DNA from 2 places in the Paenibacillus sp. N3/727 genome. Region 1 is predicted to be linked to the other one. Evidence: predicted binding sites of a transcription regulator. Region 1 holds the regulator's gene; the other holds the start of a gene.
What was found. Region 1 encodes NrdR, which represses ribonucleotide reductase genes. Its sites were predicted from a motif close to AACACNATATATNGTGTT; they were not measured.
Positions count from the first base shown of each region.

Region 2: the regulator NrdR is predicted to act here: its motif matches at 6,261-6,278, upstream of MNQ98_RS21450 (adenosylcobalamin-dependent ribonucleoside-diphosphate reductase).

Region 1 covers NZ_CP093336.1:4,861,528-4,870,753, forward strand. The annotation lists gene MNQ98_RS22615 (TlpA family protein disulfide reductase) at 1-431, opposite strand, end outside; gene MNQ98_RS22620 (MauE/DoxX family redox-associated membrane protein) at 788-1,288, opposite strand; tRNA gene MNQ98_RS22625 (tRNA-Ala) at 1,680-1,752, opposite strand; gene nrdR (transcriptional regulator NrdR) at 1,967-2,443, opposite strand; gene MNQ98_RS22635 (alpha/beta-type small acid-soluble spore protein) at 2,582-2,815, shown strand; gene MNQ98_RS22640 (lytic transglycosylase domain-containing protein) at 2,894-3,457, opposite strand; gene coaE (dephospho-CoA kinase) at 3,454-4,050, opposite strand; gene ytaF (sporulation membrane protein YtaF) at 4,060-4,767, opposite strand; gene mutM (DNA-formamidopyrimidine glycosylase) at 4,868-5,701, opposite strand; gene polA (DNA polymerase I) at 5,784-8,441, opposite strand; gene tnpB (IS200/IS605 family element RNA-guided endonuclease TnpB) at 8,672-9,226, opposite strand, start outside.
Region 2 covers NZ_CP093336.1:4,612,160-4,621,385, reverse strand. The annotation lists gene MNQ98_RS21485 (divergent polysaccharide deacetylase family protein) at 1-382, shown strand, start outside; gene MNQ98_RS21480 (N-acetylmuramoyl-L-alanine amidase) at 499-1,302, opposite strand; gene MNQ98_RS21475 (YqzE family protein) at 1,457-1,654, shown strand; gene MNQ98_RS21470 (hypothetical protein) at 1,954-2,760, opposite strand; gene MNQ98_RS21465 (hypothetical protein) at 2,846-3,145, shown strand; gene MNQ98_RS21460 (YqhG family protein) at 3,258-4,217, opposite strand; gene MNQ98_RS21455 (DEAD/DEAH box helicase) at 4,219-6,045, opposite strand; gene MNQ98_RS21450 (adenosylcobalamin-dependent ribonucleoside-diphosphate reductase) at 6,408-8,990, shown strand.

The sequences.
Region 1 (9,226 bases):
CTCTGCATATCTGAAGGAGCGATCTGTACGACTGGCATATTCAACTCGTAATCCTGGATATTCTGAAGTATGGACTCCTCATCTCCTTGCATCAATACAACGACCTGCACATCTGTATGTTGTTCATGAAAGTTCTTTAGTAGAGGGTAAACAAGCTTGCATGACGCACATCTCACCGAAGTAAAGGCAACCAAATAACCGCCGGATTTACGGGTTCGTTGAAGATCAAAGCTACCATGATTAATGGAGTCAAATTGTTGTTGAGGGAAAACCTTCCCCTTCGCAATTCCATGGTTTTCTTCGACCAAAGAAAATTCCATCTGATTATTGGCAGTTGTGACAACCTTCTTCTTGCCGATCTGCACAATGTAATAAGTCTGTACGGCGATTATTGCCCATAGAACTAAGTATGATATATCAAATATACTCATTATGCTTGTCCTCCTTCTATAACAACACCACGGTGTACTCCAGCGAAAAGATAAACAAAGGAAAACCAGCTAAGAAAAAAACTAGCTGGCTCTTAGTCTAGTTCCTAATTAACATTTGCAAGAAGTGGAAGTGGTTATTTCGTTCTTCCCATTCACTACGCATACTTCTTTTTTAGTCTCAATAAATTGCTCAAATGGATAATGTCCACATTTTTCGCCACATGAAGTTGTAGTTGTGCAAGCCATTATGAAAACCTCCTTTCTTGTAGGTCTATTTATAGTCAAAGGCATATGCCTTGGCTATCAAACTGCTGCTTTCAACTTACCCTTTAGGAATAAGGAATAAACTCATTTTACTAGTCCTTTTCTATGATCAAACCACGGTTTGTCCAAAGTGAGTACATACTAAGTATGCCAACTGTCATTCCTGCAATGCTAATCCATTGAATTGGATTGATCGTTACTAGTTGAACAGAAGATTGTAAAATGCAACTAATAAGTGATGCAAGGAATAACGGCGTTATCTTAATCATCGTACTCCAACCTAATTCCTCTTCCGTTGACTTACCAAAACAATTACAAACGACCTTCAACTTCTTTCTCATTGCCATTCCCGTTACGATATAAAAAGAGAGAAATAATAGTAAGGCAATAATTTCTCCAATAGAACGCGTTGGATCGAACAGCAGCATCAATGCGCTTACCATTTCTAAACCTATTACTAGCCATGCTAGAAATAAAGGATAACCAAGTTGACTAATCGTTTTTTTAAAGTCTTTATAACTAATTACTTTAGCTATCGAAGAATAACAAAGAATCGTACATAAAAATATGGATAACCCAATATCTACATTCACTCAAACCAACCTTTCATTAACTTATTAGATGATGGCGTGATAACATCCTTCTTTTGTGTGTATGTAACAAATCCTGGTACAATATCTATTTTACATCATGTATGGTAAAATAATAAATACCATTAATCAACGATTTTTTATAAAAATCAACTATTTTAACATTTTTTAACTCTGACATCAGAGTAACCCAGGCTCCTAAAGTGCCCCATAAAGAAATGAAGCGGAGACCAAGTATTTCTGACTGTCTCATCCCGGTAGATAGCGCGAGAAGAAACTGTTAACCGTATATTCTTATCCATTTCACATGAGTGAAACAAAGGGGATGTAATTTGATTAAACAAAAAACCGCCAAACACCCGGAAATCCTTGTGTTTGGCGGTTTCTTTAATTATGGAGCCTAGGGGGATCGAACCCCTGACCTCATCGCTGCCAGCGATGCGCTCTCCCAGCTGAGCTAAGGCCCCTTATTAAGCAAATTATTTTCAAAAATAGTACCTTAATAATATATCACAGCATTGTACTACTTGCAACAACAAATTTGATTCAATAGATCACGATTATACACCATTCAAAGCCCCATCTTTACTTCACATGTTACGCTATTTCCTCACCCTACCTGGATGAGAAAAAGTCCTCATATCCTTGAGGACTTCCTCTACCCTGCTATACACATACCGATCAGATGTTTGAGTCCGGCAGTGAATCTTTGGATAGCAGACTTTTTAATTCTTTCATAAACATGTTGATGTCTTTAAAGTGCCGGTACACCGAAGCGAAGCGAACATAGGCTACCTCATCCACGGGATACAGCTGTTCCATTAGAAGCTCGCCAATCTGACGACTCTCTACCTCGGCAGCGGCTGTTTTACGAAGTGCACTCTCCACCTCAGAGACGATCATATCCAGCTGGTCTGCAGATACAGGGCGTTTCTCACAAGCCCGAATTAAGCCGCGAAGTACTTTCTCTCGACTGAATTCCTCCCGGCTGCCGTCCTTCTTAATGACCATGAGCGGGGTCTCCTCAATCATTTCAAACGTTGTGAAACGGCGGCTGCACTGCTCGCATTCTCTGCGGCGGCGGATAGATTTATTCTCATTAGCTGGACGGGAATCAAGCACCTTCGTTCCGGCGTAACTGCAGTATGGGCATTTCATAAAGCTAAATCACTTCCTTTGTATGAACTAATCACATGGCTTCCAATCTAATTTCCATAAACTGGACTGCAATTGATTGTTATGAAGATTGCAGTTCCGAGACATAATACTTTTACCAACTCAAGGAGGTGAACAGATATGGGACAAGGCGGTAACAGCAGAAGCAGCAACAACCTGGTAGTACCTCGTGCAACTGGTGCCCTGGAGCAAATGAAATATGAGGTTGCTCAAGAGCTTGGCATCAGCATTCCACAAGACGGTTACCAAGGTAACATGACTTCCTACGAGAACGGTTCGATCGGGGGATACATTACCAAACGTCTGGTAACCCTGGCCGAGCAACAATTGGCTGGTCAATATTCCGGTCAATAATTAATTCTTCATTCAAAGAGTGTTAGACAGGCTTGGTTCTCAAGCCTGTCCAATGCTCTTTTTATTGTTCTTCCCGTTTTAGAACGTATCATACACATCGGTATATTGATTATAATAATAAATGACCCTTTGTACATAGTGACGGGTTTCCCCTATCGGAATGTTCTTGACATCTTCATATGTCCCGTCCCACATCCCCTTCTTTATCCAGTTGCGGACATTTCCCGGTCCTGCGTTATACGCAGCAATAACAGCAATCGGATTACCGTCCATTTCATCGTGGAGCTTCTTAATGTACCATGTGCCGAGCTGGATATTGGCATCCGCTTCATGCTTGACACTATCCAGTGTCACAGTTGGTAGCTTGGCCATTTCCATCGCCCAATTGGCCGTATCTGGCATGAGCTGCATGATCCCGAGAGCCCCTCTTTTAGACTCCTTACCCGGTTTGTAGTTGGTTTCTACTCGGATAATGGACGCGACCAGAAACGGATCGACTTCATAGTGAACAGCATGCTCGCGAATTTGATCTTTATAATAAATCGGATATAACCATGTCATCCAGATGTTATTCATGAAGAGTACCGCCACAAAAGAGATCAGCAGAACCAACAGCACACGTTTTTTACGAAACCAACTCATAATCCGTATAACCTATTCCACAGCTCGTCCACCTGCTGGCTCGTCTCTGCAAGGGTTCCGCTGTTATCGATTACGTAATCCGCCATGTTCTTCTTCTGTTCAATATCCATCTGGCTATTCAGCCTGGCCTCTGCCCGCTCTTCCGTAATCTCATCACGATCCACCAGACGACGAAGCTGTTTCTCTCTCGGTACATATACAACCATGACCTTCTCAAAAAGTAACTGCAGTTCTGACTCGTACAACAGCGGAATATCCACCACGACCAGTCGATCAGGATAAGCAGCTTCATAATCAGCCATCTGCTTCCGTATCTCATGCCGTATCGCAGGATGAGTAATTCCGTTCAGCGCCAGCCGTTTTTTATCATCATTAAAAATGATCTCGCTCAGCTTCTTCCGATCCAGCTGCCCGTCCGCTTGTATCACATCTTGTCCAAAGTACGCGGCCACCTCTGCCAAAACCGGATGGCCCGGGAGCATTACCTCCCGAGCAATTACATCTGCATCCACGAGAAGTGCTCCCTTCCGGATCAGCATGGAGGACACGGTGCTTTTACCTGTTGCAATTCCCCCGGTTAAACCGATATTCATGATTTCACCTCATAACAACTTCATTATACCCATGAAGATTAATAAAAACGCCGGCGCGTATGAGATAAATCTCATACCGCCTTTGGAAGCAACTCGAAACCCGGTTTTCATACCGAGCACGAGAAACAGTCCGCTAAACAGTGCAACCACCCCTGATGTCAATAAGGGTGAAAATCCGAGCATAGCTGCGCCAAGTCCGGCACCAAAAGCGTCCAGGGATAGTGCAATCCCTAGCCACATGGCCTCCCATGATGAAATGCTGCCGGAGTCGTCCATATCCGCCCGTGTAGGACTTCGCAAAATCTGAATAACAAGTCCCAGCTTGCGGATTTCCAGAGAGAACACAGCCGTTTGGGGCTGTGAACCAGCACCATCAGCAAGAACCGTAAGACCTGCTGTGCTTGCTTTTGGCGATATCGGTTCTGCGTCACCCGCACGATCTGATCTGGACCTGATCTGTTGAATAAAGGACCAACATCCGAGCGCAATAAGAATGGCCGCTCCGATCATCGAAGCAAATGCAGGGGAGAAAACCCGCTGCAATAATACCCCAGCCTGCATTGAGATACAGAGCACGAGACCCGAACACAGCGAAATAATAAGCACCGACAACAGCGGGATTTTCGTTCTACGCAGCCCGTATGTAATGCCGGCTCCAAAGCCGTCAAGGCTTAGCGCCATAGCCAGCAGTACAGGTGAAAAAATAAGACTGAGCACCCATTTCCCTCCTCCGGCCGTTAACGAGCTTTATCACACGTCTTTCGGCTATTCTCCAATAGTATATGGATTCAGGAAGTGATGGGTGCACGCCTATGACTTAACGTTTAACGGGCTGACAGCGTGGACAGTAATGGGTACCGCGGCCGCCAACCACCGTCTTCATGACTGGACCACCGCAGTTGTCGCATGGCTCGTCCTTCCGTCCGTAGATACGAAGGCTGTGCTGGAACATACCCATTTCGCCTTGTCCGTTCACATAGGATTTAATCGAAGAGCCGCCTGCTTTTACGGATTCCGACAGAGTGTCGATAATAGCCTCATACAAAGATTTCAACTCGGCATCGCTTAATGTATTGGCATTTCGTTCGGGATGAATGCCCGACCGAAAGAGTGCTTCATCTACATAAATATTACCGATCCCAACGATATATGCCTGGTTCAACAGGACAGCCTTAATTTTGGTCTTCTTCCCGCTAATAATTTCTTTAAATATATTAAGCGTAAATGTATCGTCAAGCGGTTCGATGCCCAGCTTCGAAAGCGGAGGATTGCTGAATTCCTCCCCTGAAGCGAACAGATGCATCGTTCCAAACTGACGAACATCCTTATAGCGCAGCTCAGTCCCATCATCAAAATGAAAAATGACATGCGTATGCTTCTCCACCGGATCTCCGGAAGAATAAAGTCCATATCGTCCCTCCATCCGAAGATGGGAGACGATCACCAGACCGTCCAGTTTGATTCTCAGAAACTTCCCGCGTCGTTCTACACCTTCAATGGTATGTCCCTGCAGAAGAAAAGCGAATGCCTCACTATCATCTGGGCGCTGAATGATCCGCGGAAGATTTACAGTGACATGATCTATATGTTTACCCCTAATGAGCTGATTAAGTGTTCTTTTTATCGTTTCTACTTCCGGTAATTCCGGCATGATGTCTTCACCTCTTCCCCATTATAACGGATGTGAAGCGTCTGCGGGACCACGGTTTTTGGAAAAAAGGCTGCTCTACCGCTTACTTCGCTTCGTACCAGTTCTTACCGTAACTTACTTCAGACTTCAGAGGAACTACCAATTCCAGCGCCTTGCTCATCACTTCAGGTACAAGTGTCTTCATCGTTTCCATCTCATCTTCAGGCACTTCAAACACCAATTCATCGTGAACTTGAAGCAGCATACGGCTCTTCAATTGACGTTCATGCAGCGCCGCATCCATATGAACCATGGCGAGCTTGATTACATCAGCTGCCGTTCCTTGAATCGGCGTATTCATAGCGGTCCGTTCGGCAAATGATCTAAGGTTGAAGTTACTGGCATTGATCTCAGGCAAATAACGTCTTCGTTCCAATAGTGTTTTGACATATCCGTACTGCTTCGCCTGCTTCACAATCTCATCCATATAACGGCGAACGCCTTGGAATACCTCGAAGTATTGATCGATAAATTTGGCTGCTTCTTTCCGGGTAATATTCAAGTTCTGAGACAGACCATAGTCACTGATTCCGTACACAATACCGAAGTTAACAGCCTTGGCCGATCGGCGCATGTTCGAATCCACATCTTCTTCGCTTACGCCGAATACATCCATAGCGGTCTTCGTATGAATGTCCATGTCATGCAAAAACGCTTCTTTCAGACGATCGTCGTCAGAGATATGTGCAAGAACCCGCAACTCGATTTGAGAATAGTCAGCCGCGAGAATAGACCAGCCAGGCTCGGACGGAACGAACACTTTGCGGAGCTTGCGTCCTTCTTCCAGCCGGATTGGAATATTTTGCAGGTTTGGAAATTGGCTGCTAAGCCGTCCGGTCGCAGCAATGGTCTGGCGGTAGTACGTATGCACCTTGCCGGTTTGCGGCGATATCTCCTTAAGCAATCCCTCCACATAGGTCGATTGGAGCTTCGCAATCGTGCGGTACTGGAGAATATAACGGACGATTTCATGATATGGCGCCAGCTTCTCGAGCACTTCCGCATCTGTGGAATAACCGGTCTTTGTCTTTTTGACGACCGGCAGCTCCAACTTCACGAACAAAATCTCGCCAAGCTGCTTCGGAGAATTCAAGTTGAACTCCGTGCCGGCAATCTCGTATATTTTCTCAACCAAAGACTTGATCTGCTCTTCGAATTCACGTCCGAGTTGTTTCAGATCTTCCACGTTAACTGATATTCCCTGCTTCTCCATGTCGGCCAAAATGCGGGACAGCGGCATTTCAAGTTCGTGGAATAGCGGCAGCATTTCGTTATGGCTCAGCTCCTGCTCCTGCAGTGGTATAACCTGGGCGACAGCTGCACATTTCCGCGCGAGATGTTTGCTGAGGATTTCCACATCCGGTATTTTGTATTTCGCGCCTTTTCCAAACACATCCTCATCCGAGGTAAGAAAAGAGAGGCCGTACTTGGCCGCTAAACCGCTGAGCGTTTGGTTTGATTCCGTAGGATCAAGCAAATATGCAGCCAAATGAACATCAAAGGATGCACCGGCAAAAGCGATACCGTGCCAATGAAGTGCCAGATCGATACGGTGCAGGTCGTACCCCCGTTTAGGAATACTGCTGTCAGCCAACCAGTTTCGAATAGGTTCAGCTGTATCTTCTTTCAACAGTTCGAACGGAACATAATATTGAAGGTTTTCCGTAGCCAGTACGATACCAATCACACTCGCGTGATGCGGATTATCTCCATACGTTTCCACATGCATAACCCTGATTTGATCAAGTAGATTTACGACCTCTGGAAGAAGGTCCACATCTACAGTCACTACTTCAACCTCGGCTTCAGGCTGCTCTGCTTCTGCGTTACCTACTCTGCCTGCATCCAGATTTAATCGCTCCAGTAGCGATTTGAACTCCAACTTCGCCAGTGCCGGTCCGGCGGTTTCCTTGTTTAGTCCATCAAACTTCATATCATCCCAAGACTGTTCCAGCGGAACCTCGCGGAATATTGTCGCCAGTTTTTTGCTCAATATGGCAGACTCGGCATTGTCCTCAATCTTTTCCTTCATTTTGCCCTTAAGCTCGTTCGTTCGGGCTAATACCTGCTCAACGGAACCGAACTCATGAAGCAGTTTAAGTGCCGTCTTCTCGCCGACACCCGGCACACCGGGAATGTTATCCGACGCATCCCCCATCAAACCTTTTAGATCAATAATCTGTTCGGGTGTCAGGTCATATCGCTCTTTAATCTGAGCTGGGCGGTACTGTTCAATTTCGGTTACGCCTTTGCGGACCATGCCAATCGTGATGTGGTCAGAGGCCAGCTGCAGCATATCCTTGTCCCCTGAAATGACCATAACTTGACGGCCCTGCTCATCAGCCTGTCGGGTAATCGTACCGATGATGTCGTCCGCTTCATAGCCTTTAATCTCGAATTGGGCTACTCCAAGTCCCTGCAAAAGCTCCTTAAGCAGTGGGAACTGTCCAGACAATTCCGGCGGCGTCTTCTCGCGCTTGCCTTTATAATCCTGAAAATCCGCATGACGGAACGTTTCTTTCCCCGCATCAAATGCAACCATCATATGTGTAGGCTTATGCTCGTCGATCAGACGAAGCAGCATCGTAGTAAATCCATAGACGGCGTTTGTCTGCTGCCCGCTGGCATTCGTAAGCGGAGGCATCGCAAAAAACGCACGGTAAATAATGTTGTTTCCATCAATTACAATCAACTTGTCCATTCAGGCACCTACCCCTTTATAACTTCCTTCACACATGATAACATAGGTTCCCCATAAAACCGAAGGCCGAGCCTAAGTCTCCTGTATATTCATAGGAAATAGGTGAACTACTCACCACTTACTCACTGACGCTCGTTGAAGTGGGAGCTTCTTGGGTAACATTTGCTTCTATTAGCCAAATGAATTCACCAAGCTCTAAGGGCAGTTCCTGCCCCGAAGATCAATGCCAATTAGTTGGCTAGTTTAAGCAGATTCAGACTTGCATTGAAGTCTCTGTCGTGATGTGCGTTACAAGATGGACAATCCCATTCACGCAAGTTTACGTTTTTGACTTCTTTGTTTTGGTATCCGCAGTTTGAACAAAGCTGACTACTCGCGTAATTCTTAGGCGCAACGATGATGTCACGACCTTTCCATTGAGCTTTGTACTCAAGCATCGTTCTGAACTTTGCCCAAGATATCTCGCTGATCGCTTTAGATAATTTGCGGTTTTGTAGCATATTCTTCACACGCAAGTCTTCGATCACCATTACTTGGTTGTCGTTTGTGATCTCATGGCTTACCTTATGGAGATAGTCATTTCGCTGATTATTGATCTTTTCATGAAGCTTGGCAACCTTAAGCCTCATCTTGTTGCGGTTTGCTGAGCCTTTCTTTTTACGAGACAGCGATCGTTGCAAAAAGGCTAAACGCTGTTCAGCTTTGCGAAACCACTTTGGATTCTCATATTTCGTTCCGTTCGACAGAATGGCAAAGTCCTTGAGTCCAACATCTATCCCTACACT
Region 2 (9,226 bases), 250 kb from region 1:
AGGAGACGAGCGGATTATGTCCATCGTGCTCGATGTTTGCAAGGAACGGGGGCTGTTCTTTATAGATAGCAAGACCAATTACCATTCTGTCACCAGTAAGCTCGCTGCCGAGAAAGGAATGCCGAATATAAATAATGAGATTTTCCTGGATGATGTGCATACAGTCAAACACGTTACCAAACAGCTTAAGGCAGCTGCAGAGCAGGCGGTACAGAATAAGTCATGCATTACGATTGGACATGTGGGAACCTTCGGCGATCGGACAGCTGCCGCATTGAAGGGTTCGATCCCCGAGCTTCAAAGACAGGTGCAGTTCGTTGGTATTCAAGAACTTGTACAGGACAGATCCAATTGGAGGCCTGACCCGGTGCTTTCCTACTAAAAAAGGCGTTTCCCTCTGTATGATGAGTGGAAACGCTTTTTTAGGTGATATTAACGCATAAATAAAAATGAGCTAGTTGAAATAAACAAAAAAATGAAAAACGGCCCGGCCCTTGATTAAAGGGCCGTTAGATAATTGGCGATACCATCTACAATCGCTTCGGCAATTCCCATCTGGCCGTTTCGGCTGCACAGCTTTTCCCGGTCATGGGAATTACTGATAAAGCCGGTCTCCACAATGACGGCGGGAACTTCGATCCGGTTTAGCAAATAAAAGGGCTTGCCAACTGAAGTATGGTGATTGCTCTTATACAGAATGTTTAACTCGCGTTGTATGGATTCTGCCAGAATGGAGCTTCGTCCCTCTGCTTGATGGAGAACGATACCGCCCGTTTTGGATTTGTTTTTGCCCCAATTCACGTGGATGCTTACAACCATTTTTGTAGGAATCTCACTGCTCAGCTGTTTACGCTGGGCCAAATCCTTCATGTGGCGGGATCGGCTGGCATGCCAGCGGTTATCATCACTAAGGGCATAATCTGTATCCCGGTTTAATACCGCATGATATCCTTCACTGCGCAATAACATAAACAACCGACGTGAGATCTGCAGATTGATGTCTTTTTCCAAAATATCGCCATAGGATGTGCCCCCGTCAATTCCACCGTGTCCGACATCAATTAGAATGACATCATGAGGAAAAGGGTGATGCTGTTGCGTTCCTCTGTTCCCCGATTCCTGATGCAGGTAGTCTTCGAACTGGAGTGCAGAATTATGCTGCTGTGTGCTTCCATCCTTCGAACCGGTCGGGGATAGAGTCAAGGCAACAATATGGTTGTCCGCGTATACCTGAAGGGAAGGAAGGCAGAGAGCGAGAGATAAAGCCACTAGTACAGCCAGTGATATTCGATTGGTCATGATGCGCCCTCTTTCGTTATAGTGTGGGTTCTCAAGTCATAAACCTTTGGATATATTTTGTGCAAAAAACGGGAAAACATGCTGAGGGTCTAGATTGTTGGGATTCGGTGCATCCTGATAAGGAATACAATAAGATTGGCGTTTGAGGAGGGTTAATATGGCAAATAGTAATGACCTCATTAAATATATAACGGAACGTGTAGTGACATATATCGATACACCGAAGGAAGTGAGGAAGGGAAGGCGAGTAAAGGAACCTTGGATTGTTCGCTGGTTCGGTATGATCCCGTTCTCCGTCTCGTTATGGAAGGATGATCTGGTGTCCAAAAAGAGCAAAAAACGCAGGGCCAAGTAAATCAGCGAAATCGCTGCGTACCATCAAAGGAGCTGGAAGTCGTAAGAGTGGGGATGTCCCAAAAGGTCAATTGACCTAGGGCATCCCCATTGTCTGTTGTGAGCTGAAATCATTCCTACGCGGTGGTGAACACAAGGCAAGGCTGCAAGAAAAGGTGAGCGAGTTGCTTCAAGCAATGAAACAAGAAGAACAGCGAGAAGCCGCCCAAAGAGGAATCCTCGGGCGGCCTGGGACAGCTCCGTGTCGGATGATGTTTAATAAGTTCTTGGTGACCTATATGGAGATGAAGGATGGAGCTGTTACTCTGATGTATTCGATTCCTCGCGGAACTTGCCAGGACCGATCAGATTATCAGCGGGTACAAAACGGATCAAGTCGGTATTCCGCTGCGGTACGGTTACATAAATCGCTTCGGATTCAAGCTTGTCATTGTGAGACCAGCGCTGCCATCCCGTAAGATTGAATGGGGCGCCGAAGGCTTCGTTCTGCTTGTCCGCTGTAAAAACGAGAGATTTTTGGCTTCCTGCTGGGAGCAGATGTATCAGATCATTTCCATTCTTAATGGGCAGTGTCGGTTTGCTAAGCCACATCAGGTTTTGGTAAGGGTCCTGTTCCCCTTGGGTGGTTATGACGGAGGCGGCTGTCCAAGCACCAGAAGAATTCAGGGCCATAGCTTTAACGTTTTTCTTCCCTGACGTAAACGGAGTCTTTGCGTTTGGTGGGGAAGGGACAATATCGTATGTCACAGCATGAACATAGACCGGTGTCTTCCCTTTGAGCGTTACTTTCCAGTAGGGAGAAATAGAACTGTACAACGCCTCCACCCGGCTTCCCTGAGGGAGGGAGCTAAGCGGAACTTTACCGTTTTGCGGTTTTCCCTTTAAGATGCCTGCGGCTGCGAGTGTATTTTCCAATGGAGCGAGACTATATGGCAGGTCGGATCCGATACCGTACTCACTTAGGATATAACCTCCGAGATCGTCTGAAGTAATGATCAAGTAACCAAGAGGCTTAGCCCCATCTTCAATGGTTACAAGCCAGCTGTGTGTACCCGGTCCAAGCGGTGTATAATCCAGGCTGGCATCCTGCCAGCTTTTGAAAGGCAAATGGTCTGCCAGGTCGCCAATCGTTTGTTCCGCGAATGTCTCAAGCCGGCTTGGAACCGTGGTCTCAGATGCGGAAGCCGTTTGCTTGAGGGATATTTCGGATGATCCGGACTGTGATACGGAAGCTGTTGATGTAGATGATGTTGAACTAGGCGACGTTGTACCTGATGGCGCTGTGCTGGGTAACACTGTTGTGGATGATGTAGTATTGGATGACGTAGTGCCGGCTGGCTCTGAAGCTGCAAATGCTGTATTTGATGGAAAACAAGAAAGCGCAGTTGTTGCAAGCAGAATGGCTGACAAAGTGGCACGAATTATTTTAATACTTAATGTGGATGAAAAGTCTATCATAGGCAACCGCCTTTCCAAGAAACAACAAATATGAAACTTGTAAGTTAGATTTATTTTAATGGACAAGCCCTGAAAAGGCTGTTACAAGATGTCGCGGTCAGGGCTTGAATAACGGGTCTTTTTTTGCCTTGTTTTGTTGATGCGGGTCAAGAGGTCCCGTTACTAGACGAACATAGGTGGAACAGCCCGCAAGTTATGGCGGACAAACTCACTTTAGGCGAATACTGCCATTCCATTTCAGAACGGCGGCTTTGATACTGCTCTTGAATTGCCATCTTTTTCTCTTCGTCGGGTTCATTCAGCAAGTCCTCGTAATAACTGTCCACGATAGCCAGTTCCTCTTGAAGCCGGATTTGAGCTTGTTCCGCCCAGGTGTAATCCAACTTGCCAAGTTTGCTGATTAGATAGTCCTCCAGCATTGCGGCGGCTTGGGGCAGTGTTAAGGCAGCAGGCCTTACATGGACATTCTCAGGAAGACGGGGAGTCATGTTACGGGCTTCCAGCTGTGCAGGAAAGTTATCCATAATCGTCTTACGGGAAAGGGAAATGCCGAGAAAATGAAGCTCTTCCCGTTTCAAGTCGCAGCTGAACTCAACCTTAAAACAGATACCGAGCCACTGCTCGTATGGAGCAGAGCGTGTTTTAGGACGCTGTTCTTCACCGGGCTGCTCGAACAGGTATACACATTTACCTTCCTCACGGGAGGCGTCCCAAATTTGAGCGAGTCTGCGGCTGCCATAGATAATATCTTCCCGCTGAATCCGTCCAGGGCCGATGACCGGGAGAACCGGAGCGCTGCCATAATAGCGGGAGAGGAGGGGATCTTGTCCTCCCCCTGGCTGTGAAACCTGTATGGATTCAGCTTGTTTGGCTAAACGCTCGTCATATTTGGGTGGGTCAAACACAAAGCTGAACGACAGTGTCTCGGCCGGTGCTCCGGTTCGCTCCACGAAGCCCCAATAATAAGGGCGGTTGGTTAGCATTTTGTCCGCTTGGGGAGACAGTTTGACAGTAACGTGCTCGGGTGATTTTTCAATGACGGTGCATTCGGTGGCTTCCAGATAGGCCATGAAATGTTGCTGCACCTCCTGCGGCGTCATGGTCATATTAGGCTTCTTCCTCTCTTAAGGTTTCTGCGGATGATTCTTGTTCCAGATCCCGCTTAATGTGATGAAGCGAGTCGCCAAGGGAACTGACCCGGTTTCGGATTTCGTCATCGTTGCCGGATTCAAGCATGATTTTGTACAGACTCTTTTCAATGGATTCTTTCTTCTCGAACCGTTCCAGAATAACGTCAAGACCGCCAATGACCATCTCGAACATATTGATCTTCTCGTGAAGGAGGTTCAGAATATGTTCCTCGATCGTGCCGGCAGTAGATAAATTAAAGATCCGCACATCGTTGGTCTGGCCGAGACGGTGAACCCGTCCGATCCGCTGCTCGACCCGCATGGGGTTCCAAGGCAGATCGAAGTTGATCATATGGTGACAGAACTGCAGGTTGATGCCTTCTCCTCCAGCCTCGGTCGCAATCATCACTTGTGCTTTTCCGCGGAACAGGTCCATCATCCAGTCCTTCTTGCCACGGTTCATTCCACCACGGTATGGAACGGACACGAGACCGTGATCCCGGAAATAGTTGAGCAGATATTCCTGAGTAGCCCGATATTCGGTAAAGACGATCACTTTCTCGTTCATTTGCTTGATCAGCTCAATGGCTTTTTCCGCTTTGGTGTTGGCCTTGATCGCTTTGATCAGGTGGACAAGCTCCCATACTTTATCGCGCAGTGGGGAGTCCTCGGGCATTTTCTTGGATAAGTTGACGAGTGTGACAAAGACCGCATCCCGGCTGCTGCATACTTCACGCTGAAGGGTGACCAGTGAGAGCATACTGCTTAAATTTCCCCCGGATGCCTGATACTGATCTTTGACGAAAGATGTGACCCCGTCGTATAATGACTGTTCTTCGGGTGAAAGTTCGAGACCGACATTGCGTACGGTCCGTTTGGTGAATTTTACTGGACCTTCACCTCTACGATTGCGAATCATGACCTTGGACAGCTCGTCCTTAAGCTGGTCCTGGTTCTTCGGCATGCGTTTGTCTACAACGAAATTGGCCGAGAAATCGCCTTGTCGTCCCAACTGTCCCGGTTTCAGCAACGTGATGAGATTGAACAGCTCGCTGAGATCGTTCTGTACGGGAGTTGCGGTAAGAAGAAGGCAGTATTTTTTTCGCAGCTTCTGTATGAATTGATAGTTGGATGTTTTCTTGTTCTTCAGTTTGTGCGCTTCATCGATGATGAGCATGTCATACTCTTCATTTAATAGGATTTCCTGATGCGGATCGCGCTTGGCCGTATCCATGGATGCAACAACGATATCGTTGCCCCAGGAGTAGGCTTTTTTTTGCGCGATTGCCGAAATGCCGAATTTGGAATTGAGTTCACGAACCCACTGCAACACAAGTGAAGCGGGAACTAGAATCAGCACTTTGGAGACTAGCCCGCGTACGATATATTCTTTTAAAATAAGACCGGCTTCAATCGTTTTTCCCAGGCCAACCTCATCGGCTAAAATCGCTCTGCCGGACATTTCGAACAGCACGCGCCGCGCCGTATCCGTCTGATGCGGAAGCGGGGAAAGGCTGCCGATATGCTTCAGGCACTGCAGCTCTTCGAAGCTTGTAACAAGACGGGATTGCTCTCCTTGTACAGCCAGCCGCGACAGGGTCCAATCTCCCCATGGCCCGCCTTTGTCGAGACGGTTCTCTAAATCTTCAAGCCAGGAGCGGTCCACATGGAGTGGGACAGGGAGACGCGGATCATTTAAAGAACCCGGGCTGCCGGGTGGTTGGTAGTTCACAAAATCTCCTCCTAGATGTCGATTCCAGACGAACGGTGTATGTGTAGTATGGACGAAAAAAGAAGACTTCATAACCTTCCGAATATTTACCTTGTCCCAAAATACCCGGGAGGTCGCACGGATGCTACATTTGGCGATTTTTCAAGTTCTTTTCATAGACAGGTGGCCGAAAAAAGGAGAGAGAATAAGAAAAAGGAAGGCTGGATGCTCCAGAAAGGTGTACAAGCCTTAAATTTCACATCTTAGGCATAGTTTTTACCATATGTAGTGTAGTATAATGAATCTCGCCCACAATATGTGGTGTGAAACCTTATGTTTTCTCGTTTAACCGGTATACATATAGGGTTAAGTAGTAATAGACCGGACTTATAGCGGCTTAAACGCAGATTTATAGAATTTATAGTTTATATAGGAGGTAGTTGTTCTTGAGTACGATGCAAAATCAGCGGCTGGAAGGTTTAAGTGAGAAGATCTTTTTGGACAGGTATGCGTGGAAGGACGCGAATTCCCATAACGCCAAGGTGGGCGATGTGGTTCTGGTTCTTACCAAAGATGATCCTAAGTTCCCGACCAAGGAAGTTGGAGAGATTGTGAAGCGTGATGGCCGGGTAGTCACAGTGAAGACCCGTAAGGGTGAGCTGGTGGAGACTGATGTGGAGAAGCTGACGCTGACGATTGAGAAGACACCTGAGGAAATGTGGGACCGCTTGGCAGCTGCAATGGCATCGGCAGAAGCAACGCCAGAACTGCAGGAAGAGTGGGAGGCTAAATTCCGTCATATTCTTGATGACTGGAAACTTGTTCCAGGTGGACGTATTGCAGCAGGGGCAGGAGCAAGCGATGAACTGACATTGTTCAACTGCTATGTTATTCCTTCGCCGAAGGATAGCCGTGGTGGCATTATGGAAACTCTGTCTGAGATGACAGAAATTATGGCCCGCGGTGGTGGTGTAGGTATTAACTTGTCATCTCTCCGTCCTCGTCGTTCGATTGTTAAAGGTGTTAATGGATCTTCTAGCGGCGCTGTATCCTGGGGCGGATTGTTCAGTTATACAACTGGGCTCATTGAGCAGGGTGGTAGCAGACGTGGCGCGCTCATGCTGATGATGAACGACTGGCATCCGGATGTGATGGATTTCATCACTGTGAAGCAGACGATGGGTCAGGTGACCAATGCCAACTTGTCGGTATGCGTGAGCAATGATTTCATGAAGGCCGTGAAGGAAGATCTGGATTGGGATCTCGTATTCCCGGATACTTCTGATCCGGATTATGATGAAATCTGGGATGGCGATTTGGACAAGTGGAAAAAAGCGGGTCGTAAAGTCATCACGTACAAAACGGTGAAGGCACGTGATATCTGGCATACGATCATTGAATCAGCGTGGAAATCGGCTGAGCCTGGCGTAGTGTTCATGGAGTACTACAACCAGATGTCCAACAGCTGGTATTTCAACCCGATCATCTGCACGAACCCATGTGGTGAGCAGGGGCTTCCAGGCTGGGGTGTGTGCAATCTGTCTGCGATGAATCTGTCCAAGTTTTATGATGAAGAAAATCATGATGTGGCTTGGGACGATCTGGCGACAACGACTCGTTACTCGGTTCGTTTCCTGGATAACGTTATCGATACCACTCCGTATCATTTCCCGGAAAATGAAGCCAATCAGAAAAAAGAACGCCGCGTAGGACTGGGTACGATGGGTCTTGCAGAGCTTATGATCAAGTTGAATATCCGTTACGGAAGTCCGGAATCGCTGGAATTCCTGGATAAGTTGTACGGGTTTATCGCTCGTGAAGCATACCTGGCATCTGCGGATATCGCTGAAGAGAAGGGTTCCTTCAAAGCGTTTGATGCAGAGCTTTACCTGCAAAGCGGATTTATGAAAAATATGTCCGAAACGTTCCCAGAGGTAGAAGAAGCGGTGCGCTCGAAAGGCGCGCGTAACGTAACGGTGATCACTCAAGCGCCGACAGGCAGCACAGGTACAATGGTAGGCACATCTACCGGTATCGAACCGTACTTCGCCTTTAAATACTTCCGTCAAAGCCGTCTTGGCTTCGATGAGCAGTTCGTACCGATTGCACAGGATTGGCTCGACAGCCATCCAGGCGAGAATCTGCCGGATTACTTCGTAACGGCGATGGATCTGTCCGCTGAGGATCATATCCGTGCACAAGCTGTTATTCAGCGCTGGGTGGACAGCTCGATTTCGAAGACGGCGAACTGCCCGGCTGATTTCACAGTGGAAGAGACGGAACGTCTGTATGAGCTGGCTTTCGATCTGGGCTGTAAAGGTGTAACGATCTATCGTGACGGCAGCCGTGATGTTCAAGTATTGCAGACAGAGAAGAAGGAAGAGAAAGCAGAAGCTCCTGCTGTTGCACCAGAAAGTGTTGTACAGGTGAATGAGTCCGCGAGCACTGCTGTAAGTGCGGCACCTACTGTTTCCAGCAAGAGTGGTTTGGATAAGCAGTACAAGAGTCGTCCACAGATACTGCGCGGTGCGACTTACAAGATCAATACGCCGTTCGGTATGGCGTACATCACGATAAACGACTTGAACGGTACACCGGGAGAAATCTTCCTGAACGTAGGTAAAGCCGGTTCGGATGTGTTCGCTATGGCTGAAGCTCTGGGTCGTGTCTGCTCCCTGTTCCTGCGTTACGGAGACCATGGCAACAAGGTGGAGTTGCTGATCAAGCATCTCAAAGGCATTGGCGGATCAGGCGCCATCGGCTTCGGCGCGAACCGTGTGGAATCTATTGCGGATGCAGTCGCTAAAGCATTGGAAACCCATGTGGCAAGCGGAATCCACGATGATCATGAGCATGATCCCGCTCCGGTAGCCGCGACGATGGCTCCTGCCGAGCAGTTGGGTGGCCACGGACAAGGCGGTCATGGTAGCCATGTTGCCACTTCCCGTGATCTGTGCCCGTCCTGCGGCGGTGCTTCGCTGATTAACATCGAAGGCTGCAAAACATGCAGCAGCTGCGGTTACAGCAAGTGTTCTTAAGGGAAAAGGTTAGAGAAGAGCGGTAGGAATTATAGATAGTAGTTAGAGATTAAGAAGATAAGTATTTAAAGAGATATACCTAAAGATAAATCTAAAGATAAATGTCTATAGAGAAAGAATCTATAGTCAAAGAGATATGAATAAAAGGCTTCGGAGATCGGAGACCTGCAGGTCACAAAAGTGACTTGCGGGTCTTTTTTTATATATAAGAGGGATGTAGTGGTTGGGGATAGCCG